Regions from separate parts of the Micromonospora sp. NPDC047521 genome, predicted to be linked through region 3. Evidence: riboswitches for the same ligand, from Rfam matches in the RefSeq annotation. Region 3 holds a riboswitch; each other region holds the start of a gene.
What was found. Region 3 has a riboswitch for cobalamin ahead of cobN (cobaltochelatase subunit CobN). Riboswitches for the same ligand answer to the same signal wherever they lie in the genome.

Region 1 (5,405 bases), on a different contig from region 3:
CGCACCAGGGCGATGAGGAACGCGCCGATGATCGTCCCGACGATCCGGCCCTGCCCGCCGAACAGGCTGGCGCCGCCGATGACGGCGGCGGCGATGACGTCGAGCTCCAGCGAGATGCCGTAGTTGGGTTGACCGGAGTTGACGCGGGAGGCGGCGATCATGCCGCCGAGCCCGACCAGAACGCCCGCCAGCACGTACACCCCGGTGAGGTACCGACCCACCCGGATGCCCGAGCGGCGGGTCGCCTCCAGGTTGGAGCCCATCGCGTACGTGTACTGGCCGAAGCGGGTCTGGGAGAGCAGGAAGGCGACCCCGACCGCCACGAGCGCGGTGACCACCACGGCGAACGGGATGCCGATGATCTCGCCGTTGCCCAGCAGTTGGAAGGACCGGGGCAGCCCGTACACGCCGACCGCGCCGGTGATGATGAAGACCAGGCCGCGACCGACCGACATCGTTCCCAGTGTCGCGATGAACGGCGGAATCCGGGCCACGGTGATCAGCAGCCCGTTCACCAGCCCGGCCAGGGCGCCGACGCCGACCGCGACAGCCGTCGCGGCCCAGAGCGGGAAGCCGAGGTCACGTACGACCATCGCGCCGACGACGCCGGCGAGCGCGGCGACCGACCCCACCGACAGGTCGATGCCCTTGGTGATGATGACCATCGTCTGCGCGGCGGCGATGATGGCGATCACCGCCGTCTGCGCGCCGATGTTGAAGAGGTTGTCCGCCGTCAGGAAGTAGGGACTGGCGACGCTCAGCGCGATGAACAGGACGACGAGCGCGGTGGCGGCGGTGAACTCGGAGACGGCGTGGGAGATCCGTTCCCGGAACCAGTCGCTGATCTCGCCGCGCTGCCTGCCGGCGGTTGCCTCGACGGTACTCATCGTCGGATCCGACCTCCCCAACCGTGGCGCCGGCACCCGACGGATCACCGCCGGTGAGCGGGGCGCTTGTCAGAAACCGAGCCACCCCGCAGGGGAGAGCACGAGCGGTAGCCCGGATCACCCGTCGAGATAGGTCGGATGTTTCCATCGATCAGGCGTTACCATGCCACGTATTCACGTATGTTGCCAAGGTCTTACCGCCAGGTTTTGGCTCCGTTATTCGACAGACGAGCCGCATACGTCTGATCAACCGGCACACGCCAGCACGGCCACGGTCCACAGTTGACCGCCGCCCAGCAGGACCATGCTATCGACCAGGCACGATGCCTCGGCAGGGCGTCGAGGACCGGGGTCGCCGGGCGTACTCCCACGACGCGGGCGGACGAGCGGCGGATCTCGCGGCGGCCCGCGAGATCCGCCGGGTCACGACGTGGGCAGCCGGTACGCGCGACGAGCGGTCCGTCGCCAGATCGCCGCACGCTCGTCGTCGCCGAGCGGCTCCAGCAGGTCGGTGAGGGCCTCGATCCAGCGGAGGTACGACGAGGCGAGCAGGCACACCGGCCAGTCCGAACCGAACATCAGCCGGTCCGGCCCGAACACGTCGAGCGCGTGCTCGACGGCGGGTCGCAGATCGTCAGTCGTCCAGGATGGCCCGTCCACCTCGGTCACCAGGCCGGAGAGCTTCGCCGCCGTGTTGGGCTCGGCGGCGAGCGCGCCGAGGTCCCGGGGCCAGTCGCCGAGGTCGCCGCGCCCCAGCGCGGGCTTGCCGAGATGGTCCAGGACGAACCGCGTGTCGGGCAGGTCCCGCACCAGCCGGACGGCGGCGGGCAACTGGTGGTCGCGTACCAGCAGGTCGAAGGTGAGGCCTGCGGCGCCCACGGCCGCGATGCCCCGCCGGACGTCCGGACGGTCGAGGTACGCCGGATCGGGTTCGGACTGCACGAGGTGGCGGATGCCGACCAGGCGTTCGCCTCCACGGCCCGTCCGGAGCCGGTCGAGACGGTCGGCGACGTCGGCGGCGGTGAGGTCGACCCAGCCGACGACCCCGGTGATGAGGGGATCGGCGGCGGCGATGCCCAGCAGCTCGGGTGTCTCGGTGCGGGTCGCGACGGACTGCACGACGACGGTCTGGGTGACTCCGGCGGCGTGCGCGACCGGGGCGAGGTCCATCGGGGTGAAATCGGCGTCGATCGCGGCCATGGTGTCCGGGTCGATCCAGGGCTGCGGGTGCCGCGCCCGGACCCAGAGGTGGTGGTGCGCGTCGACGACGTCCGGTCGCCCGACCGGCTCGCCGGGAGTCATCGACCCCACCCCTGACACGCTCACGTTCAACCCAGACCCCGCTCGTTCGGTTGACCCATGTTAGCGGTAACAGTTTCCCGTCAAGCATCATATCTTTGTGCCCCTTCAGGGGGCCGGCGGTCCGACGGGCACGGTGCCGACGGGCGGTTTTGGTAGGACGAATGTCGACCGATCATCCATCTCGACGAACGCCGGCCCGGTCGGCGCGGCCGGGCTCGCGGAGCCGGGTTGACCGCCCGGGGCGGCACCGATACCGTCGACCCACTATCTGCGGCGACGCGAGGGAAGCCGGTGTGAATCCGGCGCGGTCGCGCCACTGTGAGCGGTTCTCCAGCATCACCGGAGCCCGCGAGCCAGGACGCTCGGTCGTCCGCAGCCTTGCGATGGGGACGCGTCATCCCCGGGGAGGTTCGTGTATTCATGTCCAGTTCCACGTCCAGCCAGCCGTTGGTTCATCCCGCTGGCACCGCACGTCTGCTGTGGACGGTCCTGGCGACGGTCGCCGCGCTCGCCCTGCTGGCCTACCTCGTCGCCTTCGACCAGGGCGCCGTCTCGCGCAGTGGCATGTTCCTGCACGAGCTCATGCACGACGGCCGGCACCTGCTGGGCGTTCCGTGCCACTGACCACCACCACCGCTCCCCCGTTCGTCACCGTCCTCGCCCGTGGCCTGCTCGCCGGGCTGGTGGCCGGCCTGCTCGCGGGGGTGTTCGCGTACGTCGCGGGTGAACCCCACGTCGAGGCGGCCATCGCGATCGAGGAGGCGGCGGCGGCGCACGCCGAACCGGCTGCCGGCGGGCACGATCACGAGGACACCCTGGTCGGCCGGAACGGTCAGCGCGGAGGTCTCTTCCTGGCCACCGGCCTGTTCGGCGCCGCGATGGGTGGTCTGCTGGCCACCGCGTACGTCCTGCTGGCCCGCCGTCGGCGCGTCCACGACGACGGCCGCTCGGGGCTGCCACTGGCCGGCGCCGCGCTGCTCGGCGCGGTCATCGTGCCGTTCCTCAAATATCCGGCGAACCCACCGGCGGTGGGTGACCCGGCGACCATCAACCAGCGCACTGTCACCTACCTGCTGATGGTGGTGCTCGGCCTGGTGGCGGTCTGGGCGGGCTCGCTGGGCTACCGGGCGGTCGGCACCGACGCGCCGGAGCTGCGCGCCGCTGCGGCAGTCGGCGGATTCCTGCTGGTCACCGCGGTGTCCTATGTGGTGATGCCGTCCTTCCAGGAGGTCCCGGCCGACTTCCCCGCGACCCTGCTGTGGGACTTCCGGCTGGCCTCGCTCGGCACCCAGGTGGTGCTCTGGACCGGGATCGGCCTGCTGTTCGCGGCCCTGATGCGGCACGGCCACCCTCGGGCCACGGGCGCGGCACCGACCGGGTGACCACGACCAGCCTGCGGCTGGTCGCACACGCCCACACCGCCGCCCAACGGCGGGCCCGCTTCGGCGGCACGGACGACGCCCTGGACGAGGGCGGCCTACGGGCCGCTCTCGCCCTGGCCGCCGCCGAGGCCGGTCGCCGGGGGCAGCTGGGCGTCGCCGACGTCTGTGTGTCCAGTCCGGCGGTCGCGGCCATCCAGACCGCGGGCGCGCTCGGCCTCGCGCCCACCGTCGAGGCCGCGTTGAGCGACTGCGACCACGGCGACTGGACCGGCAGGTCCCTCGACGAGGTCGCCACCGACCAGCCCCGGGCGCTACGCGAGTGGCTGTCGGCACCGGAGGCGGCGCCCCACGGTGGCGAGTCGGTCGTCGCGCTGCGGGAGCGGGTCGGCCGCTGGTTGGACGGGCAACGCGGAAGCGGGCAGCGAATCACCGCCGTCACCCACCCGCTCGTCATCCGGGTCGCCGTCGTGCACGCCCTGGGGTTGCCGGTGGCGACGTACCGGCAGGTGGACGTCGAGCCGCTGGCGATCGTCCGGCTCACCGACCACGGCTCGCGGTGGCACCTGCGACTGGCCGCCCGCTGACCCCGACCGGCCCGCCGCGCGACCTGGTCGACGCGCCGCTGCCCCGCGCCGACCACCGCCCGGGCGGCACGATCTCTCCGCCGTGCCCGCGTCGGGCGGACCGTGGTCACGGCCCGCCCGACGCGGCTGCGCTACCTGCGGCTCACCTCGCGGCGGTGACGGTGAACGGCCGGGACACCGTCGTCGCCGACGTGGCGCCGGTGAGCGTGACGCTTGTCGCGCCCACCTTCGCCGTACCGGGAACGCTTACCGTCGCACCGGCGAGCACACCGTCACCGTTCGCGCGTACGGTGCTGACCGCGAGGCCGTCGCCGACGGTGACGGTGACCGCCTCGTTCGGTGCGAACCCGGAACCGTCGAGCGTGACCGACGCCCCGCGCGGACCGGACGTGCTCAGCAACGCCACCCGCGGCCGGTAGGTCGGCGCCTGCGCCTCACCGGTGACCTGGACGGTCGCCGTCGCCGGTGTACGCGAGGACGCGCCGGTGGCCGTCACGGCGTAGCGACCCGGCAGCGCGCCACCTGACGTCGGCACCGAGACCCGCACCGTCCCCGTCGCGGAGGCCGCGACGGTCGTGCGCCGCGCCGGGTCCGTCCCGACGCTGACGGTCACCTGCTCGCCGGCGGCGAACCCGCTGCCGTCGACGGTGACCGCGTCCCCGGTGCCGACAGTCGCGGACGCGGCAAGCGCGATCGCCGGCCGCGCCCCGCCACGTGCCACGGTCACGGTGAAGCTCGCGGTGCCGCTCGAGCGGGTGTCCCACGCCGTGACCCGCACCGTGTAGGTGCCCTCGCGCGCGTAGGTGTGCTGACCGGTCATCGCACCCGACGCGTCGACAGTCACGTCGTCCGGAACCGTGCCGTCACCCCACTGGACCCGGGCCCGGTAGCCGGTGGCGCCGGGAACCCCGCCGGTCACCGAACCGAGTTTCGCCGCGAACGTCTGCCCGGCGGTGGCCGTCTGGGCGTTCGGTGCGACGGTCGTCAGGGCGGCGGCCGGCGTGCCGTCGTCGGCGACGGCGAACACGTGGATCCGGCCCGCCGAGCGCGGGTCGCCGGTCTGCGTCGGCAGGGTCACCGAGACCAGCGTCCTGCCCTGCGGGATCTGGTACGGCGCGGTGGCGAACAGGAACGGCTGGGCGCCGTCCCGGCTCGTGCCACTGAGCCGGTACGCGGGCCTGGCGACGACGATGTTGTCGTACGACGGGGTGCCGTTGGGGTTGCCGCCCAACGTCCAGTCACTCATCCGG
Region 2 (5,405 bases), on a different contig from region 3:
ACACACGCAGCGCGGACCGTCGAGGTCGACGACCGTGTGGCCGAACTCGCCGGCGTTGGTGTGCGCTCCCCGGTGGGCCGTGCCGCCCAGCCAGAAGCCGCCACCGATGCCGGACTCGACCATGATGAGGACCGCGTCACCGAAGGTCCCGCCGCGCCGCCACGCCTCGGCCGTGACCCCTGCGGTGACGTCCTTGTCCAGGTGGACCGGCAGGCCCAGGTGCGCCTCCGCGAGCGTGCGCAGCGGTACGTCGTGCCAGTGCCGCAGGCCGTGGGCGTCGCGGACCAGGCCGTTCTCGTGGTCCAGTGGGCCGATCATGCCGATCCCGACGCCGGTGAGTCGGCCCCGCGGCTCCCAGCCCGCGATGATCGCGTCAATGCCGGTGCGCAGGGCGTGCAGCAGGTGCTCCGGTGTGAAGTCGCGGGGGAGCGGGCTGACCGCCGAGTGGTGCACCCGGCCGGCCAGGTCGACGAGCACGTGGCGCAGCGTGCGCCGGGCGACGTGCGCGCCGATGGCGTACCGGCTGTCGGGGACCAACTCGTAGACGACGGCGGGTTTGCCGATGCCCGGACGGCGCACGCCTGCGGACCGGATCAGCCCGTCGGCGGTCAGCCGGGCGATGACCTTGGAGACCGCCTGCGGGGTCAGGCCGGTGGCGGTGACGACCGTCGACCGCTCGAACCTCGGCACGGTACGCCCCACAGCCATGACCAGCGCCTGGTTGTAGCCGCGCAGGAACGTCACGTCGGCTGTGGTGCGCGTCATCCCACCACCCTATTACGCAACGCTGTTGCTAAATTTTCTCGGTGGATGGACTGAGCAGAAATCGACGCCTCGCGGCGGTGGCCGCCCTGGCCCTGGGCGGCGTGGCGGTCGGCCTGACCGAGTTCGTGGCGATGGGCCTGCTGCCCGACATCGCGCGGGGACTGCTTGCGGGGCAGTACGCCCAGTCGCCGTCCGACGCGGTGGCCCGGGCCGGCTGGATGATCACCGCGTACGCGCTGGGGGTGGTCGTGGGCGCTCCGCTGATCGCCGCGCTGAGCGCGCGCCTGCCCCGCAAGAAGCTGGTGCTCGGGCTGCTCGTCCTCTTCGCCGTCGGGACCGTCGCGTCGGCGACCGCGCCGACGTTCGACCTGGTGCTCGTCGCGCGGTTCGTCGCGGCGCTGCCGCACGGCGCCTACTTCGGGGCGGCAGGTCTGCTCGCGGCGGCTCTGCTGGGCCCCGGCAACGAGGCCCGTGGCTTCGCCGCAGTGCTCAGCGGGTTGACCGTGAGCAACGTGGTGGGCGTACCCCTGATCACCCGGCTCGGGCAGGAGGCCGGCTGGCGTACCGCGTACCTGGTCATCGCGGGGGTCTTCCTGCTCACCCTGCTGGCGGTCCTGGCGGTCGTCCCGGAGGTCGCCGCCGCGGTGGACAGCTCTCCGGCCGCCGAGCTGCGGGCCCTGCGGACCCGGCAGGTGTGGCTCGTCGCGGCCACCGGGGCGGTCGGGTTCGCCGGTTTCTTCGCGGTCAACACGTACATCGCCCCGGTCACCACCGACGTCGCCGGCCTCGCCGCCGCGACGGTGCCCTGGGCGCTCGTCGCCGTGGGCCTGGGCATGACCGTCGGCAACGCGCTCGGCGGCTGGCTCGCGGACCGGGACCTGCGCCGTAGCATGATCGTCGGCTTCGTCGCGATGATCGTGAGCATCACCGTCTTCGGCCTCGTCGCGTCGAACCCGGTCGGCCTGTTCGTGGGGGCGTTCCTCGTCGGCGCGACAAGCCTCTACCTCGGCCCGGTCCTTCAGGCGCGACTCATCACCGTCGCCCCCGGCGCCCAGCTCATGGGCGCGGCCATGAACCAGTCGGCGATGAACATCGCGAACAGTCTCGGCGCCGCCCTGGGCAGCGTCGCCATCGCTGCCGGGTTCGGCTACCTCGCACCCGCCTGGGTCGGCGTGCTCCTGGCCGTGCTCGGCTTGGGCCTGGCCGGTGTCAGTTTCGCCGCCGAGCGCCGCTCGCGTACCCCCGAGCCGATCGCCGTCGCCAGCTGAACGCCTGCCGTGACGGCAGTCACCGACACGCCCGACACCGAGATGTGGGGTGTGACAACCACGGTGTCCCTATATATGGTGTCGAGCGCAGCTGGTTCGGCCGCTCATCCGGAGTGGTCGAGGCAAGAGGGAACCCGGTGGAAATCCGGGACTGTCCCGCAGCGGTGAGTGGGAACGACAGCCGTCAACAGCACTGGGCCACCACACGGCCTGGGAAGCGACGGCCGGTAGGAGACCGGCGAGACCGGTCGCGCCCGCGAGTCCGAAGACCTGCCAGCGCGCCGTACGCCCGCACCCGGGCGAACGGCGGTCCGAGGCCGCGTGGGACGGCCGACGCCACCTGACGCACGCCGTGCCGGCGTGGCGTCCGCCGGTGTCTGTCTCCTCGTGTCCGGACCATCAGGTCTCGAACTCCGAGGAGCGAGTGGTGACAGTCACCGAGGTAGTCCCGACCGCCAGCGACACGGCGCCACGCCGCACGCAGATGCGGGTCCGCAAGCGCGACGGCAGCACCGAACCGGTGGACGTCAACAGGATCGTCCGGGCGGTCGAGCGGTGGTCCGACGACCTCACCGACGTCGACCCGCTGCGGGTCGCGACCCGCACGATCAGCGGCCTGTACGACGGGGCGACGACAGCCGAACTGGACCGGCTGTCCATCCAGACCGCCGCCGAGATGATCGGCGAGGAGCCGCAGTACTCGCGCCTGGCCGCCCGGCTGCTGGCCGCGTACGTCGACAAGGAGGTCCGCCGGCAGGGCGTCACCTCGTTCAGCGCGGCCATCCGCACCGGTCACGCCGAGGGACTGATCGGCGACGAGACCGCCGCGTTCGTGGCCGCGCACGCCGCGACGCTCGACGCCGCAGTCGACCCGGACGGCGACCGCCGCTTCGAGTACTTCGGGCTGCGCACGGTCTACGACAGGTACCTGCTGCGCCACCCGAGCACCCGACTGGTGCTGGAGACCCCGCAGTACTGGCTGCTGCGGATGGCCTGCGGCCTGTCCACCACCCCCGACGAGGCGGTCGGCTTCTACCGGCTGATGTCCAGCCTGGCCTACCTGCCCAGCTCGCCGACCCTGTTCAACTCCGGCACCAGGCACACCCAGATGTCCTCCTGCTACCTGGTCGACTCCCCGCGCGACGAGCTGGACTCGATCTACCAGCGGTACGCCCAGGTCGCCAACCTGTCCAAGTTCGCCGGCGGCATCGGCATCGCGTACTCCCGGGTCCGGTCCCGGGGCGCGCTGATCCGCGGCACCAACGGGCAGTCCAACGGGATCGTGCCGTGGCTGCGCACCCTCGACGCGAGCGTCGCCGCGGTCAACCAGGGCGGCCGGCGCAAGGGCGCGGCCTGCGTCTACCTGGAGCCGTGGCACCCGGACATCGAGGAGTTCCTGCACCTGCGGGACAACACAGGCGAGGACGCCAGGCGCACCCACAACCTGAACCTGGCCAACTGGATCCCGGACGAGTTCATGCGCCGGGTCGAGGCCGACGGGATGTGGTCGCTGTTCGACCCGCACGAGGTGCCCGAGCTGCCCGACCTGTGGGGGGAGCGGTTCGACGTCGCGTACCGGGCCGCCGAGGCGCAGGGCCGCTACGTGCGGCAGGTGCCGGCGCGGGAGCTGTACGCGACGATGATGCGCACCCTCGCCCAGACCGGCAACGGGTGGATGACCTTCAAGGACGCCGCGAACCGGCTGTGCAACCAGACCGCCGACGACGGCAACGTGGTGCACCTGTCCAACCTGTGCACCGAGATCATCGAGGTGTCCAGCGACGCCGAGACCGCCGTGTGCAACCTCGGCTCGGTGAACCTCGCCGCCCACCTCGCCGACGGTGACCTCGACTGGGAGCGGCTGCGCGCCACGGTACGCACCGCCGTGACCTTCCTCGACCGGGTCATCGACATCAACTACTACCCGACGGCGCAGGCGGCGGCGAGCAACCCGCGCTGGCGCCCCGTCGGGCTCGGACTGATGGGCCTTCAGGACGTGTTCTTCGCCCTGCGGCTGCCGTTCGACTCCGCGGCCGCCCGGGAACTGTCCACCCGGATCAGCGAGGAGCTGTACCTGACCGCGCTGGAAACCTCCGCCGACCTGGCCCGCCGCTTCGGCGCGCACCCGGCGTACCCCCAGACCCGCGCCGCGCGCGGCCAGTTGCAGCCCGACCTGTGGGGCGTCGAGGGTACGCAGACCGCGCGCTGGGCCGCGCTTCGCGAGCGGGTCCAGGCGTACGGGCTGCGCAACTCGCTGCTGGTGGCGGTCGCCCCGACGGCGACCATCGCGTCGATCGCCGGCTGCTACGAGTGCATCGAGCCGCAGGTGTCCAACCTGTTCAAGCGCGAGACCCTGTCGGGCGAGTTCCTCCAGGTCAACAGCGCCCTGGTCCGCGAGCTGAAGGCCCGTGGCCTGTGGACCGAACCGATCCGATCGGCGATCAAGCGCGCCGAGGGCTCGGTGCAGGACATCGCGGAGCTGCCGGCCGGCGTCCGGGAGCTGTTCCGCACCGCCTGGGAGCTGCCGCAGCGGGCGTTGATCGACCTCGCCGCCGCCCGGGCCCCGTTCATCGACCAGTCGCAGTCGCTGAACCTGTTCCTGGCCTCGCCGACCATCGGCAAGCTCTCCTCGATGTACCTGTACGCCTGGAAGGCCGGCCTGAAGACCACGTACTACCTGCGATCGCGCCCGGCCACGAGGATCCAGCAGGCGACAGTGGCCGTCGTCGCGCCCGCCACGTCCGTGACTGTCGGCGCTGCCGACGCCGAGACGCTGGCCTGCTCGCTGGAGAACCCCGAGTCGTGCGAGGCCTGCCAGTGACCGCCGCCGACCCCACCACCGACCCCGGCACCACCGACACGAGGACCACGCACATGCTGCTCGACCCCGGGATGGATCTCACCCTGCGCCCGATGCGCTACCCGCACTTCTTCGACAGGTTCCGCGACGCCATCCGCAACACCTGGACCGTCGAGGAGGTCGACCTGCACGCCGACCTCGCCGACCTGGACAGGCTCTCACCTGCCGAGCGGCACCTGGTGAGCCGTCTGGTGGCGTTCTTCGCCACCGGCGACACGATCGTCGCCAACAACCTGGTGCTCAACCTCTACCAGCACGTCAACAGCCCCGAGGGCCGCCTCTACCTGTCCCGGCAGCTGTTCGAGGAGGCGGTGCACGTCCAGTTCTACCTGAACCTGCTCGACACGTACGTGCCCGACGAGACCGAGCGGTTCGCGGCCTTCGCGGCCATCGAGAACATCCCCTCCATCCGGCGCAAGGCGGAGTTCTGCTTCCGGTGGATCGACTCCCTGCACGATCTGCGCGAGCTGCGGACCCGTGAGGACCGACGGACGTTCCTGCTCAACCTGATC
Region 3 (5,405 bases):
TCGAACACGCTGGCGATCTGGTGGCTCACGCCGTCTCCCGTTTCCGCAGGTCATAGGTCCGAGGCGCAATTCTGCGGTACGTACCGGGCCTTGCGGCAAGTCCCCCTATGCGGTATATGTTGGCAATGGAGGGGAGTGGGGTGGTCGCTCTCCTGTCCGATAAGCCCGATCAGGGCGTCCGCTCCGCGTAGACCAGGTCCATCGTGTCGGTGTGCCCGGCCCAGCGCAGGTCGAGGTGCCAGCACCCCGCCCGCGGCATGTCGATGATCGACGGGCCCGGACCGCCGGCGACCTCGTGGGTCACCCGGGTGTCCGTGCCGTCCAGCGTCGCGGTGATCACCAGGGTGGACGGCTCGGTGGTGCGGGCCACCCAGAGGATCTTGTTGGTCGACCCGTCCGGCCTCGCCTGCGCCAGGGGGTGGGTGAACAGCACGGCCAGGATGTCGCCCTTCGCGCCGAAGACGTGTGGGGCGCGGGTGTCACCGTGGAACCCGGTGTCCGCCCAGTCGGGCAGCGCTCCCGTCTCGACGCGCGAGTGACAACCCGCGCCCGTCGAGCCCGCTCCGGGCGTGACAGGTGTCGCCGGTCGGTCGCCGGCCGCACACCCCGCCAGCAGGAGCGCCGACCCCAGCGTGAACCTGACCCAGGCAGCCATGTCGCCCTCCGGTACGTCGAGGAAACCACGTCGTGTGTCGCACCTTCTCGACACCGCTCGGGGCCGGCGGGTTCCTACGTCATCGACTGGGCGATGTCGATCGCCTCCAGCTTGGTGAGGTCCCCCTCGAGCCGGTAACTCACGCCGTCCGCCTGCCAGATCAGGGTCGAGGCGGCCAGCCGGGCGGTCTCCCGGCGTACCTGCCCGGCACGGTCCACGTAGGACAGGACGTGTGGGTTGGCGACCCAGACGGCGAAGTCCCCGTTGACCTGGACCCACTCCGCGTCCGGTCGGACTGTCTCCTTGTGGAACGACAGGTTGAGGCGGCCGTCGAAGGCGTCGACGCGCAGCGCGCCCCCTCGGTAGAGCAGCGTCGCGACCCGGTGGGCCCCGGTGGCGTCGGGGTCGGCGACAAGCACCTGCTCGGGCGGGCCGAGCTTCGCCGGTACGCGGATCGGAAAGCGCACCGCCCGTTGCGCCTCGTCCAGCGCCGACGTCCGCTGCGACGGCAACGGCGACGGGGTGCCGGCGGGCCGGCCCGCCGACGGGGAGATGCTGACTCCCGCGAAGCGCAGCAGACCGCCAACGGCGTCGGCGACGGCGGCCCGTGCCGGCGGCAGCACCGCCACCAGCAGGGCGGCGAGTGCCGCGGCGGCGTACGCGCGCCACAGGTGTCGCCGGGGCGCGGCCAGCCGGGCGCGCACGCGTGCTGTCACGTCCGGCGGGTCGGGCGTCTCCAGCCAGGCGGCGAGGTCGCGGAGGTCCTTCTCAAGGTCATCCATGCCGAACCTCCTCGCGGTCCAGCAGGCCGCGGAGTTTCGCCAGCGCCCGTGACGTCCGTGACTTCACCGTGCCCCGGGGCCAGCCCAGCGCCTGCACGGTCTCCTCCTCGCTGAGGTCGAGGAAGAACCGGCAGACGATCACCTCGCGGTCGCGTACCGGAAGTTGGCGCAGTGCCCCCACGAGCGCCGCGCGCCGTTCCCCGGCGAGGACCGCGCCGACCGCCCCGTCCTCGGCGGCCTCCGACGCCGGGCTGGCGGCCACCGCGCGCAGGAAGAGCCCCTCCCGACGGCTGCGCGTACGGTGCAGGTTGCGCGTCTCGTTGGCGACGATCGCCAGCAGCCAGGACCGGAAGGACGACTCACCGCGATAGCGGGCGAGTTTGCGGTACGCCTTCACGAACGCCTCCTGGACGATGTCCTCGGAGTCCGATCCCGCACCGAGCAGCACCGCCGTCCGGTACGCGGACGCGGTGTGCCGGGCGACCAGGAGGTCGTACGCCTCCAGGTCACCTGCCCGGGCGCGGGTGACGAGAACGTGGTCGTCCAGGGGAGCCTCCGGTTCGATCACCCTCATGACACCGCACGGGGGCTGCGGGTTCCATCCGCGCGCGGGTCAGCTTGCTCCCATCCGACGTGCAGGGTGTTGCCAGGAATCGGTGCTGCACTGGGGGGAGCGTCGAGGAGAGGGGTGGGCCATGGGCTGGTTCAGTAGGCGGGCACGGGGTGCCGAGGCGACCCCGACGAAGCTGGACCGGGAGGCGACCCGCGACGACCTCGCCGCGCTGGAGGCGTTCGTCACCAGCCGGCGGGGGGTGGAGTTCTACCTGGAGCCGGAGACCACCGCCACCGACACGACAGTGGTGGCGATCGCCCACGACGGGGAGTGGATCCGTCGCCGCACCGGCACGCCACGGGCGGCGGGCGCCATCGCCCGCAAGCACGCGGTGCCGCTGTACGAGGCGGGGCGTACCGGCTACCCCGAGCGGATGCGGGTGTGGAGCCGGGCCCACCCGGAGCGCCACGCCCGCTGAGACTCCTTTGCCCAGAAGCCCAGCACCGCCGGGCCAGCGCGGCGGGGCCAGAGTGCCCTGCCCATCCTTTGCTCTGCTTACCGATGCGCGGCAGTAACGCTCAATTTCTGTTGCGTATCGGTAAGCAGAGCAAAGGATGTCGGACATTGATCCGGGGTATCGAGGTCGGATGATCCGCTGTCGCGGCGACGGCTGAAGATCGGTGACGCACACCCGCTCGGCCGGTCGGAGCGGCGTTGACCCGCAGCGCAGGGGTGTGGCAGCATTCGCAGCCTGACGGCAGTGAAGGAAGTCGGTGCGAATCCGACGCGGTCCCGCCACTGTCACCGGGGAGCGATCCCCCCTCGTGAGTCACGGCCGTGTGTCTGCGGTTGGAAGGCCGGGGGAGAGCGTCGATCCGGAAGCCAGGATACTTCGGCCGTCGGATGTACCCCAGGGCGTGGACACCCGAGGAGGACCCGATGACGCAGGGCGTCTCTGTCACCGACGAACACCGTCGTGACCCGAGCGGCGACCGATTCGCCGCACCCGTAGCCGCGCACCCTCCCGCCGTTCGTCGCTGAGTTCCGTACCGCGTCGCCCGTCGTCGCCGGCCCCGCGCCGGTGAGCCGGCCGGATCGCGGTACCCGCCGAACGCTGCGCCCATCCCACGTCGACAGCCGCCTCCGCGAGCCTGTGGACGTTACTGTCCGGAGCCTGCCGTGCGCACTCTGCTACTCTCCACAGCCGACACCGATCTGCTGGCCGCCCGCGCCAGCGACGCCGACTACCGCCTCGCCAACCCCGCACGGGTCGCGGCCGACGAGGTGCCCGCCCTGCTCGACGGGGTCGACCTGGCCGTCGTACGCCTGCTCGGAGGCCGACAGGCGTGGTCCGACGGGCTCGCCGCGGTGCTCGCCAGCGGACTGCCCACTGTCGTGCTCGGCGGTGAGGCGACGCCCGACGCGGGGCTGATGGCCCTGTCCACGGTGCCGTCCGGGGTGGCCACCCAGGCCCTGGCGTATCTCGTCGAGGGCGGGCCGGACAACCTGGCGCAGCTCGCCCGGTTCCTCGGCGACACGGTCCTGTTCACAGGCGAGGGCTTCGCCCCGCCGGCACGCACACCGGCGTACGGCGTGCACGGCGCGCACCTGGCCGACCCGTACCTGCCGACAGTGGGGATCGTCTTCTACCGGGCACACGCCCTGGCCGGCAACACCGGATTCGTCGACGTGCTCGCCGACGCGGTACGCGACGCCGGCGGGAATCCGCTGCCGATCTACTGCGGCTCGCTGCGCGGGCTGAGCGCCGGCACCGAACCGCTCGGGCTGTTCACCCGCTGCGACGCACTGCTGGTCACCGTCCTCGCCGCGGGTGGCGCGGTCGCCGCCGACGCCTCCGGCGGCGGGGCCGAGGACGCCTGGGACGTGGGAGCCCTCGCCGCCCTGGACGTGCCGGTCATCCAGGCGCTCTGCCTCACCAGCACCCGTGAGCAGTGGGCCGGCAGCGACGCCGGACTGTCCCCGTTGGACGCCGCGATGCAGGTGGCCATCCCCGAGTTCGACGGCCGGATCGTCACCGTGCCGTTCTCGTTCAAGCAGATCGACGCCGATGGCCTCTCCGTCTACGCCGCCGATCCCGAACGGGCCGCCCGGGTCGCCGGGATCGCGGTGCGCCAGGCCCGCCTGCGGTACGTGCCCAACGGCGACAAGCGGATCGCCGTTGTGCTCAGCTCGTACCCCACCAAGCACTCCCGGGTCGGCAACGCCGTCGGGCTGGACACCCCCGTCTCGGCGGTCCGGCTGCTCGGCGCGCTCGCCGAGGCCGGCTACCACCTGGGCGACGCGCCAATGCCCGACGACGGCGACGCGCTGATCCACGCGCTGATCGCCGCGGGCGGGCACGACGTGGAGTGGCTCACCCCCGAACAGTTGGCCGCCGCCGAGGCCCGGATACCAGGGCGGACGTACCTGCGGTGGTTCGAGGCGGTGCCGGCCGAGCTGCGCGATCGGATGCGGGAGCACTGGGGGGAGCCGCCCGGCGAGCTGTACACCGACGGCGGCGACATCGTGCTCGCCGGACTGCGCTTCGGCAACGTGGTGCTGCTCATCCAACCGCCGCGCGGCTTCGGGGAGAACCCGATCGCCATCTACCACGACCCGGACCTGCCGCCGAGTCACCACTACCTGGCCGCGTACCGCTGGCTGGCCGCGCCGGTCGCGGACGGCGGCTTCGGCGCGGACGCCGTGGTGCACCTGGGCAAACACGGCACCCTCGAATGGCTGCCCGGCAAGGGCCTCGGCCTGGCCGCCGACTGCGCACCCGACGCGGTCCTCGGCGACCTGCCGCTGGTCTACCCGTTCATCGTCAACGACCCCGGCGAGGGCACCCAGGCCAAGCGCCGGGCGCACGCGGTGGTCGTCGACCACCTGGTGCCGCCCATGGCCCGCGCCGAGACGTACGGCGACCTGACCAAGCTGGAGCAGCTGCTCGACGAGTACGCGACAGTGCAGGCACTCGACCCGGCGAAGGTGCCCACCGTGCGGGCGCAGATCTGGGACCTCGTACGCGCCGCCGAACTGCACCACGACCTGCACGCCGAGGCGATGCCCGACGCGGACGACTTCGACGAGTTCGTGCTGCACCTCGACGGGTACCTCTGCGAGGTCAAGGACGTGCAGATCCGCGACGGACTGCACATCCTGGCCGACGCGCCCACCGGTGGGCCCCGGGTCAACCTGGTCCTCGCGGTGCTGCGCGCCCCGCAGATCTGGGGCGGCGCCCACGCCCTGCCCGGTCTGCGGCAGGCACTCGCCGCCGCCTACGGCCTCGACGAGCAGGAACTGCTCGCGGCACCGGGAGAACGACTGGCCGTGCCCACGGCGCTTACCGACGCGGTGGACGGGCCGGCCGGCACCGCCGCCGACGCCGTCGACCTGATCGAGGCCCTCGCCCGGC

Region 1: another riboswitch for cobalamin. It lies ahead of ACZ6N8_RS26860 (CbtB domain-containing protein); the one in region 3 lies ahead of cobN (cobaltochelatase subunit CobN).
Region 2: another riboswitch for cobalamin. It lies ahead of ACZ6N8_RS26910 (ribonucleoside-diphosphate reductase subunit alpha); the one in region 3 lies ahead of cobN (cobaltochelatase subunit CobN).

Annotation. Positions count from the first base shown of each region.
Region 1 is NZ_JBVJGN010000016.1:5,504-10,908, reverse strand. Features, by position in the region: gene ACZ6N8_RS26870 (ABC transporter permease) at 1-887, opposite strand, end outside; gene ACZ6N8_RS26865 (amidohydrolase family protein) at 1,311-2,189, opposite strand; cobalamin riboswitch at 2,430-2,574, shown strand; gene ACZ6N8_RS26860 (CbtB domain-containing protein) at 2,610-2,813, shown strand; gene ACZ6N8_RS26855 (CbtA family protein) at 2,804-3,571, shown strand; gene ACZ6N8_RS26850 (histidine phosphatase family protein) at 3,568-4,155, shown strand; gene ACZ6N8_RS26845 (GH92 family glycosyl hydrolase) at 4,298-5,405, opposite strand, start outside.
Region 2 is NZ_JBVJGN010000016.1:16,557-21,961, forward strand. Features, by position in the region: gene ACZ6N8_RS26900 (ROK family protein) at 1-765, opposite strand, end outside; gene ACZ6N8_RS26905 (MFS transporter) at 807-2,033, shown strand; cobalamin riboswitch at 2,109-2,325, shown strand; gene ACZ6N8_RS26910 (ribonucleoside-diphosphate reductase subunit alpha) at 2,518-4,854, shown strand; gene ACZ6N8_RS26915 (ribonucleotide-diphosphate reductase subunit beta) at 4,908-5,405, shown strand, end outside.
Region 3 is NZ_JBVJGN010000007.1:29,237-34,641, reverse strand. Features, by position in the region: gene helR (RNA polymerase recycling motor ATPase HelR) at 1-29, opposite strand, end outside; gene ACZ6N8_RS17180 (hypothetical protein) at 170-655, opposite strand; gene ACZ6N8_RS17175 (hypothetical protein) at 730-1,437, opposite strand; gene ACZ6N8_RS17170 (RNA polymerase sigma factor) at 1,430-2,011, opposite strand; gene ACZ6N8_RS17165 (hypothetical protein) at 2,133-2,468, shown strand; cobalamin riboswitch at 2,729-2,905, shown strand; gene cobN (cobaltochelatase subunit CobN) at 3,170-5,405, shown strand, end outside.